DNA from 2 places in the Aeribacillus pallidus genome. Region 2 is predicted to be linked to the other one. Evidence: riboswitches for the same ligand, from Rfam matches in the RefSeq annotation. Region 2 holds a riboswitch; the other holds the start of a gene.
The links. A riboswitch is a leader RNA that binds a small molecule or an ion and turns the genes downstream of it on or off. The one in region 2 is predicted to bind cyclic di-GMP.
Positions count from the first base shown of each region.

Region 1: linked by a shared signal. The riboswitch ahead of folE (GTP cyclohydrolase I FolE) and the one ahead of ABES52_RS11740 (DUF5667 domain-containing protein) in region 2 are both predicted to bind cyclic di-GMP.

Region 1 covers NZ_JBCNBW010000003.1:14,502-18,340, forward strand. Annotated here, with positions in the region: gene ABES52_RS00450 (MDR family MFS transporter) at 86-1,285, shown strand; cyclic di-GMP riboswitch class I at 1,796-1,886, shown strand; gene folE (GTP cyclohydrolase I FolE) at 2,011-2,580, shown strand; gene ABES52_RS00460 (6-carboxytetrahydropterin synthase) at 2,595-3,413, shown strand; gene ABES52_RS00465 (SDR family oxidoreductase) at 3,418-3,839, shown strand, end outside.
Region 2 covers NZ_JBCNBW010000052.1:44,176-48,014, forward strand. Annotated here, with positions in the region: gene ABES52_RS11740 (DUF5667 domain-containing protein) at 29-1,519, opposite strand; cyclic di-GMP riboswitch class I at 1,593-1,677, opposite strand; gene ABES52_RS11745 (nuclease-related domain-containing protein) at 2,207-3,178, opposite strand; gene ABES52_RS11750 (endonuclease I family protein) at 3,267-3,839, opposite strand, start outside.

The DNA of each region.
Region 1 (3,839 bases), on a different contig from region 2:
GTTTTTTATGAGCATCCTCATTTACGATGAATCGAGAACCTCGTATAATTATTTCGGTTATCAAAATATTGAAAGGATGTTCGTCATGCCGAAACGGCTTTGGTATTTAATTATTGGAATGGTCGTTAACGTTACGGGCGCTTCATTTTTATGGCCATTAAATACAATTTATTTGCATGATTATTTAGGAAAATCGCTATCTGTCGCTGGTATGGTGTTAATGCTTAATTCGGCAGCGAGCGTTATTGGAAATTTAGTTGGAGGACATCTGTTTGATCGCTTAGGTGGTTACCGTGCTATATTGATTGGCATTATGATTACATTATCGGCACTCATCGGGTTAACACTTTGGCACGGTTGGCCGCACTATCTGTTTTTTCTTTTATTCATAGGATTAGGTTCAGGTATTGTGTTTCCAGCGATGTATGCGATGGCTGGAACAACGTGGAAAGAAGGTGGCCGAAAAGCGTTTAACGCCATGTATGTTGCACAAAATATTGGCGTGGCTCTCGGCTCGGGGTTAGGTGGATTCATCGCTTCGATTTCGATTGACTATATTTTTATGGCAAACTTAAGTTTATATGTCGTGTTTTTGTTAGTAGCTGTTTTTTGTTATCGGGAAATAGGGAAAGCAGTGCAGCCTTCAACGAATGTCGTCAATGAAGCGAAGCCGATACGGAATCTTTCTCATATGTACGCGCTTCTCATTTTATGTGCCGGTTATTTACTATGTTGGGTCGGGTACGTTCAATGGCAAACGACGATCGCTACGTATACCCAACAGTTGCACATTTCGCTTCAAGAGTATAGCTTATTGTGGACCATTAACGGTGTGTTAATTGTCACACTGCAACCATTGTTATCGTATGTATTAAAAAAATTAAGCCCATCGTTAAAAATGCAAATTATTGTAGGGATTTTCATTTTTATCGGCTCGTTTGTCATCGTAGCTTATGCGAAAGAGTTTACGTTGTTTGCCTTAGCGATGGTCATCATTACGTTAGGAGAAATTTTAATTTGGCCAGCAGTACCTACCGTAGCAAACGGATTAGCTCCAGAAGGCCGAGAAGGATTTTATCAAGGTATTGTGAATAGTGCGGCAACAGGAGGGCGAATGCTCGGGCCATTGTATGGAGGATTGATGGTAGACTTATTCGGCATGGCGGTTCTTTTTATTACCTTAATTGCCTTATGTATTTTCTCTATTGTTTTTACGTTGGTGTACGATCGCCCGTTAAAACGAAGCCTACCTTCTCCTAGGAAAAAAAGTGTGATTTCTTCGTAAAGTTATAAGTATCCCTAATTAATGTGGGTTAAAGGATTGATTCATAATTAATACAAAGACAGTAACTTTTCATTGTAGGGGAGCTTATTAAATTAAAAAAATCCCGTCCTTCATATTTTTAGAAGGAAGGATTTTTTTATAGAAAAAAACTTTTTAACAATCATCCTGTAATTGTTCTACAAGAATTTTGTCGAAAATAGGTGGATATTTAGGTAGATAAATAAAGAACAAAGACTAGAAGGGATTAAGATTGGGTGTCTGTCACCTATAGAAAAATATGTTTCCAAGGTAATGAAGGATTTGAATTTTCTTGCTAAAAAAAACGAGGGAGTTATAAGAATAACCTAAAATATCTGTTCAAAAAAAGGGGCGCCTCCTCTATTACTACAAAAAATTTCTTGACAGAATCCCAAATCATATGGATAAATATAACTATGACTTTTTGCTTAGTCGAAAAATCATACGTTTAAAAAAGGTTCTATAGTTTATCGATATGAGAAAGTGAAACATCCACGATAAAGGCAAACTCATCGAAAGATGGGGACGCAAAGCTACGGGCCTAAGGAGAAATAACATACTCTATGGTCGCCGGGTTGCCGAAAAGGATTGGTATTTCAGACATGTTTTTTACTTGTGTATTAGAACCTTTCTTTCAACATGTCCACCAATCTTTTTTGGTGGACTTTTTTTATTTTATAAAAAATTAACATTTTGGAGGGATTATGATGACTGTTGAACTAAAAAAACAATTATTGGAAGAACATATTCGTGCGATTTTAGAATTGATTGGTGAAGATCCTAACCGGGAAGGGCTTCTAGACACACCTAAACGTGTAGCCAAAATGTATGAAGAAGTATTTTCAGGGGTTGGAATAAATCCCGAAACAGCTTTAACAACTACTTTTGAAGAAAATTATGATGGTCTCGTTATCGTTAAAGATATTAATTATTACACATTCTGTGAACATCATTTGATTCCATTCTTTGGGAAAGCCCATATCGGCTATATTCCAAATAGACGAGTAGTTGGTTTAAGTAAGTTTGCACGTTTAGTAGAACTTGTCTCAAAAAGACCACAAGTACAAGAAAGAATGACTCAACAAATTGCCGATGCTATCATGAATGTTCTTAAACCACAAGGCGTTATTGTTAGCGTGGAAGGTCAACACCTGTGTATGTGTGCAAGAGGAGTGAAAAAACCTGGTAGCTCCACAGTTACAACGGTAAAAAAAGGTATTTTTAACGAAAATGTTTCATTAGCAGAAGAATTTGAACGTGCTCTTTTAAGAGATTAAAAGGAGGGATTTCTATGTTGTACCTCTCTCGTAAAATGCGTTTTTCAGCTGCACATTTTTATCGTATCGATTCGTGGAGTGAGGAAAAAAACAAAAAAGTATTTGGCCCATGTAGTCACCCAAATGGGCATGGGCATGATTATACGTTAGAAGTCATGGTTAAAGGACAAGTAGACCATAAATCCGGAATCGTTGTAAATGTTACCGATATCGATAAGCTGGTTAAGTCTTTTGTCCAAAAGGAATTAGACGGGAAGTTTTTAAATATAGAAAATCCTTATTTTAAAGAAAAGATCCCTACAACTGAAAATATCGTAACGTATATTTGGGAATCGTTGGATGGGCGATTCGATAACTGTCAACTACATAAAATCCGTTTGCACGAAAATGATTTCTTGTATTCGGAGAAAGGGGAAAATTCGATGGTTCGATTAACTAGAAAATACCACTTTAGTACGGCACACCGTTTACATAGTGAACAACTAACGGATGAAGAAAATCTTGCTTTATTTGGAAAGTGCAACAATCCTTATGGCCATGGTCATAACTATTACTTAGAAGTAACAGTGAGCGGAAATCCTGACCCTATTACAGGAATGGTCGCAAATATTGCTGATATCGATCAAATTGTTGACCAAGAAGTGATACAAAAATTTGATCATAAACATTTAAATTTGGATACAGAGGAATTTAAATATTTAAACCCAACATCTGAAAATGTGGCGATTGTCATTTGGGATCTGTTATCCAAAAAACTCCCGAACCTCTACAAAATCGGATTATATGAGACAGAAAAGAATTACTTTGAATATTATGGGCCGGAAAAGGAGTAGAAGTATGGAAAAGCATTTGCCATTAGTAGGAAAAACGATAGCTATTACAGGTTCAAGTAAAGGAATTGGAAGAGCTACAGCATTATTACTTCAAAGCCTAGGAGCAAACCTAGTATTAGGAAGCCGTAGCAACAAATACCAAATGTCGGAAAATGTATTATCCTTACCTTTAGATGTAACGAATGAACAATCCGTAAAAAACTTTTATGAACGAGCGGTTCAACAGTTTGGCACGGTGGATGTATTAATTAATAGTGCAGGTGTTGGAACGTTTGAGTCAATTATTGATTCTTCTACAGATGACTTTGACCAAATGCTTTCCGTGAATTTGAAAGGAACTTATTTAACTTGTAAATATTTCGGAAAACATATGGCTGAGCAAGAGAAAGGGCAAATCATTAATGTTATCTCCATCGCTGGAACCAT
Region 2 (3,839 bases):
TTCTTTTTTTCTCTTGATCTCTTATATATTAATCTTGGTCATCATCGTCCTCTTTTTTGTCTTTCCCTCTGTTCTCATTCTTTCGTTCTTCATGTTTTTCCTTATGATCTTTTTTGTCGGATTCTTTTTGTTTATGGTGGTCTACGTTTTCTTTCTGTTCTGTATGTTTATCGACATTTTTTGGTTCTGCTTTGTCATTTTCTTCTTTATGTGCTTCATTTTTCTCTAATCTTTTATTCTGTTCTTTCGCTTCTTCACGGTCTTTGTTTCTGTGCTCACGGCGTTTTTCTTCTTCACGTTGTTTATCTTCTTTATGTTGTTTATCTTTGTGTTTCGCCTCACGTTGTTTTTCTACCGCTTTTTGACTTGATTCTGCGTTCATGTTTACAGCTACTTGACGAACAGATTCTTTGTCTTCGTTTTCATTAACTTTTTCTTGATTTTGTTCGTTCTCTTTATTGCCTTTATGTTTGCCATTTGCCTTTTCGAGGACTTTTCCTACAACTTTATCTGATTCTTTTTCGAATTCCTTCCGCAGTTCTTCTTGCTCTTCAACTAACTCTTCGTTCATTTCAGCTAGTTTTTTGTCATATTCTTCTTGAGTCATCTCGCCAGATGCTAGTTTCTCTGACAGTTCTTCACGTTGTTGATCGGCTTTCCATTCTTTTTCTTGGAGCTTAGCCAATTTTTTATTGATTTTCTTCTCTAACTTCTTTTGAGCCTTTTCAATATTCTTTTGAAGAGCTTCTTTTGCTCGAGGATTTTCAACTTTTTCAAGAGCTGCCGTTAAAGCTAAGATGTTCGCAGCGAATTTTTCTTCAAGTGCTTGGCGAATGGAATCGTCGGAAGTAGGTGGTTGCTCCTCGGCCTCTTCTTCATTGGTAGTGTCGGTTTCATTTTCAGATGAAGCGTCCGTCTCCTCTTCAGAATCAGACTCAGCCTCTTCATATTTCGCTAGGGCTTGTTCTTGTTGCTCAATCGCTTTTTCTAGCACTTCTTTCGCTAATTCTTCTTCACCGTTCGCAATCAGGGCCTCGGCTTCTTGAATCCGCTCTTGGGCAAAAGAAACGAGTAATTCTGCTTCTTTCACCTCATCAAATGTTAACGCTAGTTGCACATTTTCAAGAAGGATTTTTACAAAATAGAAAAAGTCACCCGGTAAAAGGGAAGGAGTTTCGGTTCCCTCTTCTTGTTCAGTAATTGGCTCGGCTTCTGGGGCAGGTTCTTCATTAGTCATTTCACCAGTTTCTTCAGCTGCTGGCTCTTCGTTACTTCCTTCATCCTCTGGTGCTTGTTCCTCTTCGGTTGCTTCTTCTGAGGAAGACTCCGCTTCTTCCGGTGTTGATTCTACCACCGTTTCATCTGTTGTCGGTTGTTCTAATATTTGCTCTTCCTGTGTGGTTTGCGGTTCTGTCGGTTGCTCATCGCTTTCGGCTAGAGCTTGACCCGTTCCTAAATAAAAGGTAAAAGCTGTCGCAAGGACACTTGTCGTAAGGACATTCCGTACATGTTTAAACATAACAATTCCTCCAATACAAATTTTTTTGATCGGAAGAATTTTGAATCTACTCATTTCGAGTAGTTCTCCATTCTTCAGCAGTCCAGCCACCATAGTGTTACCACCGTAGGTCTGTGACTTTGCGTCTCTACCTTTCGATAGATTTGCCTTTTTCAAATGAAGAACGTGTACTCGATGAAGGCGTTCTTCATTTCGCATTATTAAATATACTTTAATTAATGAAAGAAATGATATAGATAATTTTTAGTATTTTCAAGAAATATCTGATTTTTGTTGTGTAGTTCTTTTTTCATCAAATAGAACCTTTATTTTCCACGATAAACAAAAAAAGGGGACGCCTACGTGTTCTCCTTTCGGTTCGTCATGAGCCATATACAGATCTCGAAACAATCGACGCCAACATTTGAGATTGATGCCGAACGTCCCAGCAGTAGATTAATGCCATTCGGCGGCGAGCGCTACTATAAGTCAATTTTTCTTTCTGTTTGACGTAATTACTTTCAGTTCAGCAAAATTTACTTTACGTTTGACGTAATTACTTTCCATTCCGCCAATTTATTTTACGTTTGACATAATTACTTTCAGTTCAGCAAAATTTACTTTACGTTTGATGCAATTCTTTCAGTTCCGAATATTTTTCTTTCTGTTAGACATAATTTTCTTTCCGTTCGCAATGACTCACCTTCCTTATTCAATGAGAGGCAAAACATATTTTCGATCACGGAATGTGCCTGTATATTCGAGATTCATTGCTGCCAATAGTTTCGCTGCTGACGGTACAGAAGTTAAATGCAAAAACCGCCTACACTCCCGATTGGTGATAGTAGTACCAAAAAGAAGGGCATAGTCGAGTAATGCAGCAATATGGGCATCAGGATGAATCGTATGACACTTGGGACATGTCCATCGATTGCGGTGCGGATGTTTCAAAATGGGCAGCGTAAAGCAGTTCGGGCAGTGGACACCTGTTAGGATGTCATCCTTTGATAGGTGAAAGGCCGATAAAACATCACTATTGAGCGGGGTATGTTGTTTGAGAAAAAGACGGGAGATTTTGTTCATTTCTTTTCTAGTTATTTTCTCTTCCCGGTACATTTTTTCAAAGGCTTCGATTTTGTGAGGTAAATGGGCGGCACGGATGACCATTGGGGGAATCCTTTTATGGGGAGGAGCAGTTTTGAGAATCGTAGACGGATCACTAATCACAATGAGAAACTCGATAGGAAGCATCGGTAACTGGTAAGAGGTAAGCCATGAAATTAACTTCTTCTGTTGCCGTTCCGTTTGTAAAATCGGATCCGGAAACGCTTCTTCTTCTGAATCGATGACTCGGAGCAGTTGAATATAAGGATCAAAGTAAAGGGTCCCTTTTATATTTTTCACTTCGAGAATCAGCAGGTAGGATGCGGATAGTAAAATTGTATCAAATTGAACAAAGGAATCGCCAATCGGTAGCCGTAGATCATGAAAAATGAAGTATCGATCCTTTGAAACCTCTTTTAAAAAGTAGTCGATTGACTTCTCTCCTTCATATCCTGCACGTCTTTTCGCTAGCTCTTTTTCAATCAGTTCCCGTTTCGGATGAGCTGCCGGAAGCCTTCGTAGCAAAGCTTCATATTTTTGGAGAATAAGAGGAATTTTACGTTCTTTTTTTATCAAAAGCATCACTCCCATCAAAATAGAAATATCTGTAAAAATTATCAACTATCTTTTCACCTTAGTCAACGCCTGTCGAATTTTTACCCACTCAGAAACAAATTTGATGTACTAAATCTGCAAAATCAATAAACGGGTTACGGTTTCCTTGAATGTGATAAATGGCTTGGTTGCGGTGTTTTTCATAAATGGTGATAGGGAATGCTTCATGCCATTGGATGAGTAAACGAAGATCGATTTGTTCTAAGAAGCTTTTTTTGATGGCCTTTGGGTAGCGTAAAAGAAAGTACAGCATCGCTCGAGCAGCGGCGCCTTTTCCGTGTTCAGGTTCGAAGCGTCCATCTATGACGATCCCACAATGATTGCGGATTTTTTCTGTTGGTAATTCGGGTTGATAAAAAGAAAAGTCAGCATAGGGGTAATTGGACCTTCTTGAATTGCAAGCAGGTTGACAGACAAATAAATGATGCAAATCACCTTTCATTGGTTCACGTGCATGAAACCAAGATTGGGGAACAATATGTTCTGTATTATACTTTAGTTCCCTATCAATAATTTTCATTTTTTTCAATAAGGTAGAGCCCTTCTTTTTCACTTGTTTTAAAAGGGATTGGAATTGGACATACCTTTTTTGATTCGTTAAAAAGTCTTCCTGAATGAGCTT